Regions from separate parts of the Streptomyces sp. CA-243310 genome, predicted to be linked through region 1. Evidence: riboswitches for the same ligand, from Rfam matches in the RefSeq annotation. Region 1 holds a riboswitch; the other holds the start of a gene.
What was found. Region 1 has a riboswitch for cobalamin ahead of ACQEVM_RS13505 (ABC transporter substrate-binding protein). Riboswitches for the same ligand answer to the same signal wherever they lie in the genome.
Positions count from the first base shown of each region.

Region 2: it holds a riboswitch for cobalamin, as region 1 does, so the genes downstream of both, ACQEVM_RS18040 (hypothetical protein) here and ACQEVM_RS13505 (ABC transporter substrate-binding protein) in region 1, are expected to answer to the same signal.

Region 1 is NZ_JBNJMF010000001.1:3,011,641-3,018,853, reverse strand. Features, by position in the region: gene ACQEVM_RS13520 (VOC family protein) at 1-263, shown strand, start outside; gene ACQEVM_RS13515 (ABC transporter ATP-binding protein) at 342-1,172, opposite strand; gene ACQEVM_RS13510 (FecCD family ABC transporter permease) at 1,169-2,236, opposite strand; gene ACQEVM_RS13505 (ABC transporter substrate-binding protein) at 2,233-3,228, opposite strand; cobalamin riboswitch at 3,264-3,402, opposite strand; gene ACQEVM_RS13500 (hypothetical protein) at 3,468-3,878, shown strand; gene ACQEVM_RS13495 (tRNA(His) guanylyltransferase Thg1 family protein) at 4,121-4,906, shown strand; gene ACQEVM_RS13490 (restriction endonuclease) at 5,524-5,889, shown strand; gene ACQEVM_RS13485 (helix-turn-helix domain-containing protein) at 6,582-7,213, opposite strand, start outside.
Region 2 is NZ_JBNJMF010000002.1:116,706-123,918, forward strand. Features, by position in the region: partial or broken gene ACQEVM_RS18030 (IS701 family transposase) at 1-508, shown strand, start outside; gene ACQEVM_RS18035 (GNAT family N-acetyltransferase) at 643-1,188, opposite strand; gene ACQEVM_RS18040 (hypothetical protein) at 1,745-3,157, opposite strand; cobalamin riboswitch at 3,274-3,402, opposite strand; gene ACQEVM_RS18045 (prenyltransferase/squalene oxidase repeat-containing protein) at 3,726-6,530, shown strand; gene ACQEVM_RS18050 (hypothetical protein) at 6,527-7,213, shown strand, end outside.

The sequences.
Region 1 (7,213 bases):
GAAACGGCGTCACCCTGGACTTCGCGACCGCCGCCCCCGGCGAGTCCATCACTCCCCAGCACTACGCGTTCCTCGTCTCCCAGGACGTGTTCGACGCGGCCTACGAGAAGATCAAGGCGGCGGGAACCGAGTACTACGCAGATCCGCATCGCAGGCACCCGGGCGAGATCAACCACAACGACGGGGGCAGCGGCGTCTACTTCCCCGACCCGTCCGGCCACTGGTTGGAACTGATCACCCGCCCGTACGGCTTCCAGGGCTGAGCCAGGAAGGGCCGGGCGGTCGGTCGGGCAGGGCGGATCGGTCGGGGACACCCGCGTCCCCCGACCGGGCGCCTGCCGTCAGCGACGGCCGGCCGGCCGGCCGTCGCAGGTGCCGCGGGCGTCCGGCGGCAGGTACAGGATGCTCGGGCCGCCCGTCGTCGGGTGCGGTCCGACCCGGGTCCGTACCCCGTACACCCGTGCCAGCAGATCCTCGGTGAGCACCTCGCCCGGGGTCCCCGAGGCGACCACCCGGCCGGCTTCCAGCACGTACAGCCGGTCGCAGAAGGACGCGGCCAGGTTGAGGTCGTGCAGGACCAGCAGGCCGGTCGCCGGCAGGGCGCGGACCAGGGTCAGGATCTCCAACTGGTGTCGGATGTCCAGGTGGTTGGTCGGTTCGTCGAGGGCCAGCAGGCCGGGATCCTGGACGAGCGCGCGGGCCACCAGGGCGCGTTGGCGTTCGCCGCCGGAGAGTTCGTCGAACCGGCGGGCGGCGAAGCCGGCCGCCCCGACGGCCTCCAGGGCCTCCGCGACACGTCGGACGTCGTCGGGGCCGTCCTGCTCCCAGAACCGCTTGTGGGGGCTGCGCCCCATGGCGACGACCTCACGGACCGTCAACCCGAACGTTCCGGAGGCTTCCTGTGGCACCACCGCCACCCGTCGGGCCCGTTCCTTCACGCCCATGGACCCCGCGTCGGCGCCGTCCAGCAACACCCGGCCGGAGGTGGGCCGCAGGGCGCCGTGGACGCAGCGCAGCAGTGTGGTCTTGCCACTTCCGTTGGGGCCGACCACGCCGACGGTCTCGCCGGGGCGGGCGGTGAGGTCCACTCCGTGCAGCAGGGTCCGGCCGTGGATCTCGTAGCCCACGTCCTCGACGGCGAGTTCCACCGGTCGTCCTGTCGACGGGTTCATCCGGCCACCCCCTCGGTCCGGGTGGACCTGCGGAGCATCCACAGGAAGAACGGCCCGCCGACCAGCGCGGTGACCACGCCGACCGGTATCTCCTCGGGCGCCGCCGCGGTCCGCGCGACCAGGTCCGCCAGGGTCAGGAACACGGCCCCGCCCAGCGCGGCCACCGGCAGCAGCGCCCGGTGTCCGGCGCCCACCACCATGCGGGCGGCGTGCGGCACCATCAGGCCGACGAAGCCTATGGCCCCGCTGTAGGCGACCAGCACCCCGATGACGAGCGAGGCGAGGACGAAGACCGCCGCCCGGAACCGAGCGGTGTCCAGGCCCAGGGTGTGCGCGCCCTCCTCCCCCGCGAGCAGGAGGTCCAGGGGGCGTGCGAGGGCGATCAGCAGGCCGGTACCGAGGAGCAGCGCGACCGAGGGCAGGGCCAGTTCGTCCCAGCGGGCCCCGCCGAGACCGCCGAGGGTCCAGAAGAGGACGCTACGGATCTGGTCGGGGTGTGCGGCCAGGACCAGGACCAGGCTGGTGAGGGCGGACAGGACGTATTGGACGGCGACCCCGGCCAGGATCAGCCGGCCGGTGGTCATGGTGCCGCCCCGCCGGGCCATCGCGTAGACGGCGACGAGCGCGCCCATGGATCCCGCGAACGCGGCGACGGGTACCGCCGCCCCGCCCGCGGAGTCGAGGACTCCGGCGCCGAGGACGATGACCAGTACGGCTCCCGCCGACGCTCCGGAGGACGCGCCGAGCAGGAAGGGGTCGGCGAGTGGGTTGCGCACGAGGGCCTGCAACACGGTTCCGGCCACGGCGAGTCCGGCGCCGACGACGGCGCCGAGGAGGAGGCGGGGCATCCGTACGTCCCACACGATGGCACCGGCGGCTCCACCGCCGGCTCCCGCTCCGGGTCCTGGTCCTGGTCCTGGTCCTGGTCCTGGTCCTGCGAGGAGGACGTCGATCACCTGGCCCGGGGCCATCCGTACCGCGCCCAGCGCGAGGCCCGCGAGGGCGGAGACCACCAGGGCGGCGGCGAGCAGGACGAGGACGACCGGGGTACGGCGCGGGCTCACGCGGCGTCGGGGTGCAGTTGGCGCCCCAGGGACTCGGTGGCGTCGGCGACGCGCACGCCGAGGACGGCCGTGGACAGCGGGAGCACCACGAACCGCTTGTTCCTGATCGCGGGAACCTGCGCGAGAGCCGGGTCGTTCAACAGGCGCTGCTTCTTGGCCTCGACGGTGGTCCCCGCGTAGTCATAGATCAGGATGACCTCGGGCTTGCGTTCGATGACCTTCTCCCAGGACACGTCGCCGAAGGTGTCGTCGAGGTCGGCGAACACGTTCGTCCCGCCGGCCAGGGAGACGATCTCGTTGCCGATGCCGGTGCCCCCCGAGGTCGAGGCGGAGGCCTCGCCCGAGTCGTAGGCGAAGACGGCCGGCTCGGACTTGTCCTTGACGCGTGCGGTGACGGCGGCGATGCGCCGCTGCTGATCCTCGATCAGCGCCGCACCGCGCTCCGGCACTCCGAAGGTGCGTGCCACTTCGGTGATCTCGGTCTTGAGCTGCTCCAGTCCCACCGGACCGGTGCCGCAGTACTCCACGTTGAGACGGGAGTCGATGCCCGAGGCGGCCAGTCCCCCGCGGTCGCGTCCCTGCGCCTTGTCGAAGGCGCTGGAGTAGCCGCCGTACACGAAGTCGGGGTCGGCGTTGAGGAGGACCTCCTTGGAGGGGTACTCCTTGGCCAGCACCTTGATCCGGTCGTAGGCGGGTCGGTAGGCGGGCAGGATCGCGTCGTCCAGGTAGGCGGTGCCGACGATCCTCTGCTCCAGCCCCAGCGCCAGCATGATCTCGGTGGCGTGCTGGTTCATGGTGACCGCGCGACGGGGCGGAGCCTGATAGGTGGTGCTCACACCACAGTTGGTGACGGTGTACGGGAACCCGGGCGCCGTGCCGGAGGCCGCGTCCGACCCCGAGCCCTTCCCGCCCGGCGAGCCCCCGCAGGCGGCCAGGGGCGCCAGCAGCGCGAGGGGTATGAGGGAGCGCAGAACGGTGCGCGAGCGCGACATGGCGAAGCCTCTCCGGGGGATCCGCGTCCCCGGTCGAAGTGAAGAGGCGGTGCGTCAGTGTCTGACTCCCGGATCCCGCGGACGGGCTCCGGTCACAGTGGCGGGACCGCACCGGATTCGCACCGGTTTCCTGTCCTGCACCGCCTGGGAGAACGCTGCCCAGTCTGCCAGACACCCGGCGGCGAACCGGCCCGCGAGAACCCCTCACCCGCCGTCCCCGCACGGGCTACCCTCCCCGGATGGAGCGCGCGGAAATCATGAAGCGAGTCATCGGGATCCTCACGGAGTCCCAGGAAGTCCGCAGGTCTCACGAGGCCGGCGGCGAGGCCGGTCCCCCCTCGGAGCCGGGTGTCGTCACCCTGTTGCTGAGCGAGATGATGCCGCACTTCAGCGTGCCGGCCGACGCGACTCCCCTCCAGGTGGGTCGCATCGTCGGGGAGACGCTGGCTCCCGCCATGCACACGATCGTCGGATCCTTCGCCGCGGCGTTCAGTGCGCTGGCGGCGGTCCACGACTCCGGCCGGACGGACGTCAGCTCGATGGACGTACTGCGCGAGCTGGCGCTGCGCGTCGAGGCGGGAGCCTACGACCACGGCCTCGGCCACGACCTGCCCGACGAGGGTCTCGACGAGGGTGGCTCCGACGCCTAGGCCCCGTCGCCGCCATCCGGAATTCCCCTTGTCATATGCCTACCCGCGCCCGTACACGCGGGCATACGGTGTGCTCCCGGACCATCCCGGGCGCGCGTCCCTCCCGCTCTCCCCACGGGAGGGCCGCCGCGCGCCCGCGCGGACGAGGGGGCCGGCCACGGGGCCCGGTCGTCCCGATCGTCGTATTCCGGACCCGCGAGCCCGTGCGTGCCAGACTGGGGCAACACGGACGAAGGGACGACATGGCGGACGGCACGGCATTGGGTGACCGGATGAAGCGGTACGAGGCGGCGCACCGTGCGGTCCTGCCACGTCGCACCTACACATTGCTCCGGGTCGACGGCCGCGCGTTCCGCACCTACACACGGGGAGCGACCCGCCCCTTCGACGAGGCCTTCATGGCCGACATGGACGCGGTCGCCGAGGCCCTGTGCGCGGAGATCGCGGGGGCCCGGTTCTCGTACACGCAGTCCGACGAGATCAGTGTCCTGTACACCGACTTCGGCAGTGCGGGCACCGAGCCGTGGTTCGGCGGCGTGGTCGCGAAGCAGTTGTCCGTCGCGGCCTCGCTGGCCACGGCGGTGCTCAACGAGCGACGTCCGGGCGGGCGGGCCCTGTTCGACGCCCGCCTGTTCACCCTCTCCGACCCCGTCGAGGTCGCCCACTACTTCCGGTGGCGGCAGCGGGACGCGGTGCGCAACAGCATCGGCAGGGCCGCGCAGAACCATTTCCCCCACGAGCGGCTGCACGGCGTTTCGTCCGGCGGCATGCGCGAGTTGCTGCGGTCGGAGGCCGGGGTCGACTGGAACGACTACCCCGACGGCTGCAAACGAGGACGGATCGCGGTACGCAGGAGCGGTGAACGGGAAACGACCCACGTGGACCCGCGGACCGGGGCGGAGCACGTGACCGCGGCGGTCCGCTCCTGGTGGGAAACCGTGCCCGCTCCGCACTTCACCGCCGACATCGACGGTTGGCCGGTCGGCACGATCCCGGCGATGCCGGGCCTCGGCGACCGTCCCGCCTGACCGCTGCCGCCCGCCCGCCCGGCCGTTGTCAGTGACCGGCCCTAGGCTGGCCTGACACATTCGAGCGATTGACCGCGGGCTGCGGTGCTACTCGGATGCCGCCCGTCGGACCCCTCGGGGACAGCGACCGACGGGCGGACCCATGTCCGCCCGACATCGGCAGAACGCCTGTCTCCACGACCGTTCCCGTGGATCGACCACACGACTGTGAATTGCGAGATCCACGGCTGGTGAGGCCGGCCCCACACCCACTGAAGTCGACATCAACGGACCGTTCACTGATCACGCACGACGCAACTCGATCAACAGCGGGCTACCTACTCCAACAGCGGTTGCGGATCGATAGCCTCACCGAACCTCGACCGCCCGCCCCTCCCTGACGCACGGAGATCAGCTCCCACATGACATTAAAAGGATGCGCCGGCGCCACCCTCGTCGGACTGTCCGCCGTCGTAGCGCTCCTCATGTGGGCCGACGGACGCGTTGCAGCTGCGGCAGTCTTCCTCCTGCTACCTATCGCAGCGTGGATCAGCTCCATCAGGAGGCGACGGCGACGCGCCGCCGAGTACCGGCGAGTACGCGAGATCCAATCGACTGAGATCGTCCGCTACCACGCAATGAGCCCCCGCCAGTTCGAGCACGCCATAGCCTTCCTCTGCGAACGCGACGGCTGCCAAGGCGCCGGAGTCGTCGGCGGCGCGAACGACCTCGGGGCCGACGTAGTCGCCAACTGCCCCCAAGGCAGGCGCATCGTCATCCAGTGCAAGCGGTACGGGCCCACCACCAAGGTCGGCTCACCAGACATGCAGCGCTTCGGCGGTACCTGCTTCAGCATCCACGGCGCCGATGTCGCCGCAGTTGTCACCACATCAGCGTTCACCAAGCCCGCACGGGACTACGCACTCCGACAAGGCATCCGGATCTTCGACGAGAACGACCTCGCCGCCTGGGCGACGCGTACCGGGCCGGCTCCCTGGATGTAGCGGACATCATGAACACATGCCCGCACGGCTCCTCGTCGACCTGCACGCCGCCCACGCCGCCACCGGCCTCCCCGCCGAACCCAAGGGCACCGCACGAACAGACTTCCTCGCCGGCCTGAACGCCATCGACAGGGACATCGTCCACGGCAAGGACGACAAGGCCATCAGCTGTGGCATCGACACCTGCGGGCTGGTCAAGCGATTCCCCACGACCAGACCAAGCAGGTCGACCAGACCAACAAGCGGTGGATCAGCGCCACGCACCCGGATGGCCACGGCCTCACCAAGGCCGCCAAGATCGTTGAGGTGGCGCACAAGAACATCTGCCCCGACTTCTGACCCGCTCAGGGCCCGGTCAGGCACCCGCGCGGCCGGGCTCCGGCAGCCCGGGCGCAGGGCGGACCAACACCGATGCCACGTTTCGCGCGGCAGCCGCCGCGGCTGGTATCCCCTTCATCTCGGCTCCCAGCAGCTCGTGTCACGGCGCTGCCGGCACGCTCGTCGCCACGCATGGGCCGTTCATCACGGCCCCCCTGGTCGCCACGTACATCGGCGGCGACTCGGTCCACCCGACCGACGCGGGTCACGTCTACCTCGCCTGCCGGATCACCGCCGCGATCCGCGGGCTCATGCCCGCCTGATACCCACAGCGCCCCTTCTCGCCCGTGGGCGGAGGGGGCGATTTCGTGCGTTCAGGATCCGTCGAGCGCATTGATGGCCTTGAGGACCAAGGCTCGGGCCTCCGCGCCGTACACGGCTGATGAGCGCAACTGCTCGAAGGCCTTGAGGTATTGAGCGATCTCCGAGGGTTGTGTGATCTTGACCTGGGCTGAGAGGAGTTCCACTGAAACGAGCTTGTCGTCGTACACATGAAACGTCTCCACAGGCCATACAGCCCGGGCTTTCGTGCTTGATGGGATCACGCCCAGGGACACGCCGGGTAGTGCGCCGGCCGTCAGCAGGTAGCCGAGCTGGGCGGCCATCGCTTCCGCGTCCCCCATTCGGTAGTGCAGGGCCGCCTCCTCGACGATCAGGACTGCGCGCCTTCCCGGGTCGTGAATGACCTGGGACCGGCTCACGCGAGCCCGGGCTGCTTCCAGTCCGCCGCCGGGGACCTCACGGAAGCGCGCGACGACATCAAGGAGGCCGGCCGCGTACCCCTCGGTCTGCAGAAGTCCGGGGACGAGGGTGGAGGAGTAGATCCGGAACAGGCAGGTCTCTTGGAAGAACTGCACCCACGATTCCTGTAGCCGCTTCAAGCCGCCCTGCACCTGGTGGCGCCACTCGTTGTACATGGTCTCGGCATTGCGGGACTGCGCGAGAA
Region 2 (7,213 bases), on a different contig from region 1:
CGACCCCCGGCCCGGGAGCCGGCAGTTGCTGATCCGCCGCAACCGCAGCACCGGCGAACTCGCTTACTACCGCTGCTACTCGCCGGCCGCCGCAGTGCCGCTAACCACCCTGGTGCGCGTCGCTGGATCAAGGTGGCGGGTCGAGGAGTTTTTGCAGTCCGGCAAGGGCCTGGCGGCCTTGGACGAGCACCAGGTCCGCCGCTACCCGTCCTGGTCCCGCTGGGTCACCCTGGCCATGCTCGCGCACGCCTTCCTCGCCGTCGTCCGCGCGAACGAACACGACCGCGATCCCGCACCAGACGCCCTCATACCGCTCACCTGCAACGAGATCCAACGGCTGTTCATCACGCTCGCCATCCGGCCCGCCTTTGACTTCGTTTCCCACCGTAGTGCCCGCCTGACCGTCTTCGGTAGGCAGCTGCCGCTACGAACGCGAGCGGCCCGGCGAACTCATCCACGTGGACGACAAGACTGCTCTGACGTTCCAGGTATCGCCATGAGCGCGTAGTGTCCGTGTGCTGAAGATCCTCTGGGATGGATCAGCCTCTCGCACACTGCGGTGGCTGCACCAGTCCCCTTTCGCGATGTGTGGCCTCAGGCCATCAACGAGTGCCCATGACCTGGCGATTACGACCTGCCTGGTCAACCGGCTGCTGCATAACAATGCACGACTACCGCCTGCTCCGGGCTCCACTGCTGCTCGACCGCGGCCAACAACTCCCAGCCCAGACGCTCGTAAAGAGCTACTGCTGAGGCGTCGGAGGCCACGACGTCGAGCACGGGATGCAGATCGCGTTCCTGCGCGTCACGCATCGCCTGGGCCAGCAGGAGTGCGCCGATCCCATGGCCTCGTGCCGCCGGAGCGACGAACAGGCGGTTGACCACAACGGCTGGTGCGCTGCTCGCGCCCTCGCGACTGCTCCACAGGACCGGTGCTGCATCGCCTGGCTCACTGCGGGACAGACCGATGTGACCAACGACCCGCCCGTCCAGCTCCGCTACCCAGGCCGCGAGCAGTGCCGGCTGGGACAGCCAGCCGCCGGGAGAGTCCGGCCAGTTCACTGGGTAGCCGTCTTGCCCATGGACGTCGGCAAGTACCTCAACGCACGCGCCCAGGTCGGAGTCTGTTCGACGCCGGACATGCCGGATCGGCGCTCCGCCGGCTCCAGGACCACTCTCGCTATTCACCAAAGCATGGAAGCACAGCCCGCCGAGCGGAGATCTGCGACCAGGCATTTCCGATACACGCCCCAGTCGGCCACGGTCACCCGTTCAGCGCTTTCGCCTGCGGTCTCCTGGAGCGGGCCCGTCCGGACGCGTCCCAACCACCCGACGGGCCCGCTCCACAGCTCCCTCCAAGGCGCTGAGCAGGCCCGTCGGAGGCACACCCGTCGTCTTCGTGGAAGCCCGGGTCGCTGACCCCGCCGGTGGCTCTCCCGCTCTCAGCAGGGAACACATGGCCTCGGCGACCTCGGTCAACGAGATCAGTGCCTCACGCGTCATCCGCAACCGTACGACGTGGGAGCCGAACTGACGTCGCGAGGCCGCGAGACTCTCGAACTCTCCCTCGGTGAGGGCCACCAGCCGCACCCCGTCGATGACGACGGGACGCGGCACGATCTTCGTCAACTTGGACCTCCCGGGCTCATGGGTAAACAGCCCTGATTCGGCATGTGTGTTCACCAATCCGAACACGGCGGGGCCGCGGTCCCGAAGGTCCGCAGCCCCGACCGGTGTACGAAGGTCAGGCGCCCCAGCGCAGGGCGATGGTGTCGCCCACGTTGATCACCTTGTTGCGAGCCGCGCCCGCGAAGGCCGCGCCGTCGACGCTCACCTTCCAGGTGTTGGAGCCGCTGTTGGCCTTGCCGTTGATGTTGGTGATGGTGCCGGTGCCCGAGGAGGGAGTGACGCTCGTGACGCAGCCCGACGGGGTTGCACCACTGGTAGCAGCGGCCAAGACGTCCCCGAGGGTCGTGGTCGTACCGGTGGGCGTGAAAGCCACCGAGCAGACCTTGAGGTTGCCCGCGCCGTCGTCGACGGTCAGCGCCAACCTGGTCGCGGTGCCCGCTGTGAAGGTGCTCTGGGCGACCCACTGCGGAGCACCGGGGGTGACCGGCACCGGCGGGGCCGTCGTGAAGCCCCCGCCCGCGACGGCGCGCAGCGCGTCGATGGAGGAATAGGCGGAGGGCACGGTGTCGGAGGGCTTGTACTTGAAGCCACCGGCCGGGTTGTACTGGTTGGCGATCAGGAAGTCGATCGGAGTCTTGCCGCTGCCGGTGAGGAAGTCCCCGGTCTGCGGGTTGAATCCGCATGCGTTGAGACCCGCGACGCCCCAGCCGTTGGAGCTGGTGTTGATCCCGTAGAGGGAGTTGAAGGCGCCGCTGTTGGAGACGAGCGTGCTCTTGAGGAAGTTCTTCGCCTGGACGACGTCGGTGTCGGTGTTGGGGACGCCGGAGGCGCAGAGGGCCGCCATGGCGGCGCCGGTCATGTCGACGTCGCTCGCGGAGTTCAGGACGGTGGGGTTGCCTTCGCCCTTCTGGTAGGTCCAGCCCCCGTCGACGTGCTGGTTGGCGCGGATGCGGGTGACCATCGAGGTGGTCAGTGCCTGCGGGACACGGGCGCCCCCTGCCTGAGTCTTGGCGCCGCCCAGCGAAAGGGCGGCGAAGACGGTGCCGTTGAAGTTGCCGGACGGTCCGAAGTAGCCCGCCTCCGCGGTCTGCCAGTGCGAGTAGATGTTCGCGACGAGGTTGCGGGAGGCCGAGACGCGGGCCGGGTCGATGCCGGCGGCGTACGCGTTGAGGGTGCCGCGCTCGTAGTCGGTGACGACCGGGGAAGCCGACGGCCAGCCTGCCGTCGACAGCAGGTTGCGGTAGACGGTACGGGCATTCTTCGTCGTGTCGCCGGCGGGGTAGACGTCGACGACGGCCGTACCGGTTGCCGCGAAGGTGCTGAACGCCCACTCGTTGGACAGACCGCTGCCGGCGTACGAACCATCTGCCGCCTGCAGGGACTTGAGGTAGGCGATGCCGTTGGTCTTGGACGTGGCGATCTGCGCGGGCGACGAGGTCGCGAACGCGGGCAGCGCGGTGAGAGTGAACGCGCCGAGCGCGGCGGGTACGGCTAGCGCGAGGCGGCGGGAGGTACGGGGACGGGACATGGCCTGCTCCTGGAATCGGCGGACGCCGACCGCATCCGTCGCCCCGGCACCGTGCGGACGCACGGCCGGGCATGCCGGAGGGGCCGCCGTCCGGAACGCGTGGTACGGCTTCCTGTACTGCAAACGCCGTATGGGCATTCGGGCTCGGAGACGGCCCCCGCCGTCCCACACCGCTGCGCGTCAGCTCCGGCTTCCCACCGGATTCCCCCATCTGGCAGCCCAGGACGCTACCCGAGTGATCAAGGGTCCGCCAGCCACCGTCAGGAAGGTCGAAAGGAATCGATCGGGGGCTGTGCCCTGAGACGCAGGCCACCTTGACGCTGTCTTTATCCGCGTGTTCCACTCCGACTGATACGCACTCAGCCCCAGGGGAAGCCGGTCGAATTCCGGCGCTGACCCGCAACCGTAGGCCCGGTACCACCGGGCGAGCCGGAATGCCTGGAGCCAAGTTTTTCAGCGAGAAACGCCGTCGCGGACTACGGCGTGGTTCGAAGGCTCCCGCTGCGTTTGCCTGCGAGGGACGCCCTTTGCCACGTACTGGTCCGCCCGGCTGACACGAGGGGCCGTGGTGGGGACCGCAGAGCAAGCAGAGCGACGTATGGGAAGAAAGAGGCTGGTGTCGCTGATATCGGCGACGCTGCTGACCGTCAGCGCGGGCGTGGCCTTCGTCACCGGGACGACCTCTGCCGTCGCCGACCCGATCGAGGGGTGCACCGCCACGACCGGCGCGATCGTCGCCGTCGACTTCGGGCCCTTCGGCGGGAAGGTCGAGCGGGGCTGCGACACCACTCTCACAACGGGCTACGAACTGCTCCGGGACGCCGGTTTCACCACCGAGGGCACCGGTCACGACGGCCCCGCCTTCATCTGCCGCATCGGCACCGGCTCCTTCAACTCCGGTACCCAGTACCCCACCCCGGACAAGGAGGACTGCGTCCTGACCCCGCAGGCGACCGCCTACTGGTCGTACTGGGTCGCCTCGCCCGGCCAGAAGAACTGGACCTACAGCTCCCTGGGAGCGATGGCACGCAAGCCCAAGCCCGGCGACGTGGACGCATGGGTGTTCGGCGGCACGGACATCGGCGGCTCGTCGGGCAAACCCACGTTCACCCCCGACGACGTCCGCGCGGGCGGCGCACAGCCCTCCCCCGACCCGACCGGCCCCACGGGCCCGTCCGTTCCCCCGGGCACGGTGGACCTGCCCGCTGCCACGCGTTGGGTGAGCGGGAGGCTGACCGACGGGGAACGGATCGTCGACGAGGGCGCCACGACCCCGAACCACCTCCTCACCACCGAGGTCGTCTACGCCCTCGCGGGCGCCGATCGGCAGAGCCCGGCGGCCCGCAAGGCCGCCGACTTCCTGGCCACGCCCGCGCAGACGGACGCGTATGCCTACCCGGCCGGCAAGGACGGGATTCCCGACGCCACCGCCGCCGCGCGGCTCGCACTCGTCGCCGAGGCCACCGGCAGGGATCCCCGTGCCTTCGGCGGCCACGACCTGCTCGGGGACCTCGTCAAGTACGTCTGCCCGCGCGACATCGGCGACGGCGAGACGATCGACGGCTGCCTCACCAAGGGCGACTTCCGCACCACCGGCCAGTCCGACGCCCAGGCCATGGCCGTCATCGCCCTGCTGAACGGCGGTGTGACGCCCCCGGCCGACGCCGTGAAGCGACTGACCGGACTCCAATGCGAGGACGGCGGATTCACCGGCATTCTCATCCGCACCGGCGGGTGGTGTGACAGCGACGCGAGTTCCACCGCGCTGATCGTGCTGGCCCTCAAGCGGGCAGGTGGCCACGAGGCGGTCGTCGAGAAGGCCCGCGCCAACCTGCGGAAGACGCAGCTGCCCACCGGCGCTTGGCCCGCCGCCGCCTACATGACCACCGGCAGCCCGGCCGCCACCGGCTGGGCGGCCCAGGCCCTGCGCGCTCTCGGCGACACCGCGCACGCCGACGCGGGCCTCTTCTGGCTCTCCAAGCAGCAGTTCCCCGCGGGCGGCTTCGGCTTCGAGGAGGGCGACACCGAGTCGCGGCTGTACCCCACCGCGCCGGCCGTCGTCGCGGCCGCCAAGAGCGACCTGGTGGCACTGACCACGAAGCAGCCCGATCCGAAGCCCACGGACCCCAAGCCGACGGACCCGAAGCCCACCGACCCCAAGCCGACGGTCCCGCCGGGCGACGGACCGGACATCAAGAAGGGGCTGGCGTACCTCACCAGGCCCGGCAATCTGATCCAGGGCCGTTACTACGAGGGCTCCCCCGCCCGCGCGGACTACGGAATGACCATCGACGGCGCCTACGCACTGGCCGCCACCGGCGGGGACGACACCACCCTGCGCAACATCGTCGACTTCATGGACAAGGGCGGCAAGGACGGCGAGGGCCGAGGCATCCACGCCTGGACCATGATCGGTACCAAGTACGCCGTCGGCGGCGCGATCGGCAAGACCGCGCTCCTGGCCGAGAGCGTCGGCCGCGATCCGCGCAGCTTCGGCGGCCAGAACCTGATCGCCGCGCTCGCCAAGGACACCTGCGCGGGAAAGAACACCGATGTCGTCCCCTACTGCGGGGGCAAGGGCGCCTACGGCAATGCCAAGTCCGTCTTCGACCAGTCCCTCGGCGTCATCGCCCAGGTCCGAGCGGGTGAGAACACCGCCGCGGTCGAGCCGATCGCCTATCTGAAGAGCCTTCAGCACCCCAACGGGTCCTGGAGCAGCATGCTCGTCGGAAAGAGCCCCGACGAGGTCGACTCCACGGCCATGGCCGCGATGACCGTGGACCTGCTGCCGGACGCCGACTCGCAGGCCGCCGTGGACAAGGCGCTTGCCTGGCTCGCGGGTGAGCAGTTGGCGGACGGCGGATTCCGCGGCGCCTCGGGCATCTCCGTCAACTCCGCCGCGCTCGCCATCCAGGGACTGTCCCTGGACACGCCCAGGTACGGTGCGCAGATCGCCAAGGCCCGCAAGTTCCTGGCGACCCAACAGAACAGCGACGGCGGCTTCAACATCACCGCGGACAAGGAGCCCGGCTCCGACGTTCGCGCCTCCACCCAAGCCATCGGCGGAACCACCGGCATCTCCTTCGCCACCCTCACCCGCAGCCTGCAAGGCACCACCCCGCAGCCCATCCCCAACATCACGGGCGGTGCGGGTACGTCGGGCGGTACCCCTGTCATCGTGACTCCGGGGGAGACCACGGGGGGATCGGGCAGCGGCGGCACTGTCGCACAGGGCGGTACCGGTGGCAGCCTCGCGTCCACCGGCGTCCAGGTCGGTATCCTCGCCGGCGCCGCGGCCGCCCTGTCCCTGGCCGGTTGGCGACTCGTCGTCATGGCGCGCTCCCGTCGCAACCCGGCGGAGGCCGGCCGATGAGCTTCCGCGTCACGCGTGCCCTGGCTCGCGCGGCGGCCGCCCTGGGGCTGACGATGGCGGCCTTCGCCGCCACCGCGCCCCCGGCCGGCGCCGCCCCGCAGCCCATGGGCCAGTGCACGACCTCCTCCGGAGCCGTCCTCGCGGTGGACTTCAGCCACTGGGGTGGCCCCGTCTACCGTTCCTGCGGCACCGCCCCCACCACCGGCTACGAACTCCTCAACCAGGGCGGCTGGGCCACCACCGGCACCGGCCACGACGGCCCCGCCTTCATCTGCCGGATCGGCTACAGCGGCCACCAGGGCGGCAAGCAGTACCCGACGCCGCAGCAGGACGACTGCGTACTGACCCCGCCCGCCTCCGCCTACTGGTCGTACTGGCACGCCAACCCGGGCCAGAACACCTGGGAGTACAGCCAACTCGGCGCGATGCTCTACAAGCCGAAGCCCGGCAGCGTCGACCTGTGGACCTTCGGCGCCACGGACATCGAGGGCAGCCAGGGCCGGCCGCAGGTCACCCCGGACCAACTGCGCGCCCACAACGCTCGGCCCACCGGCGCGCCACAGCCCGAGGACACCCGTACCGCGGCTCCCCTGCCGCCCAACGTCAACACGGGCCCGAAGCCCGAGAACCGGCCACCGGCCGACCGCACATCCCCCGCGGTCACCCCGCCTGCAACGGGCACC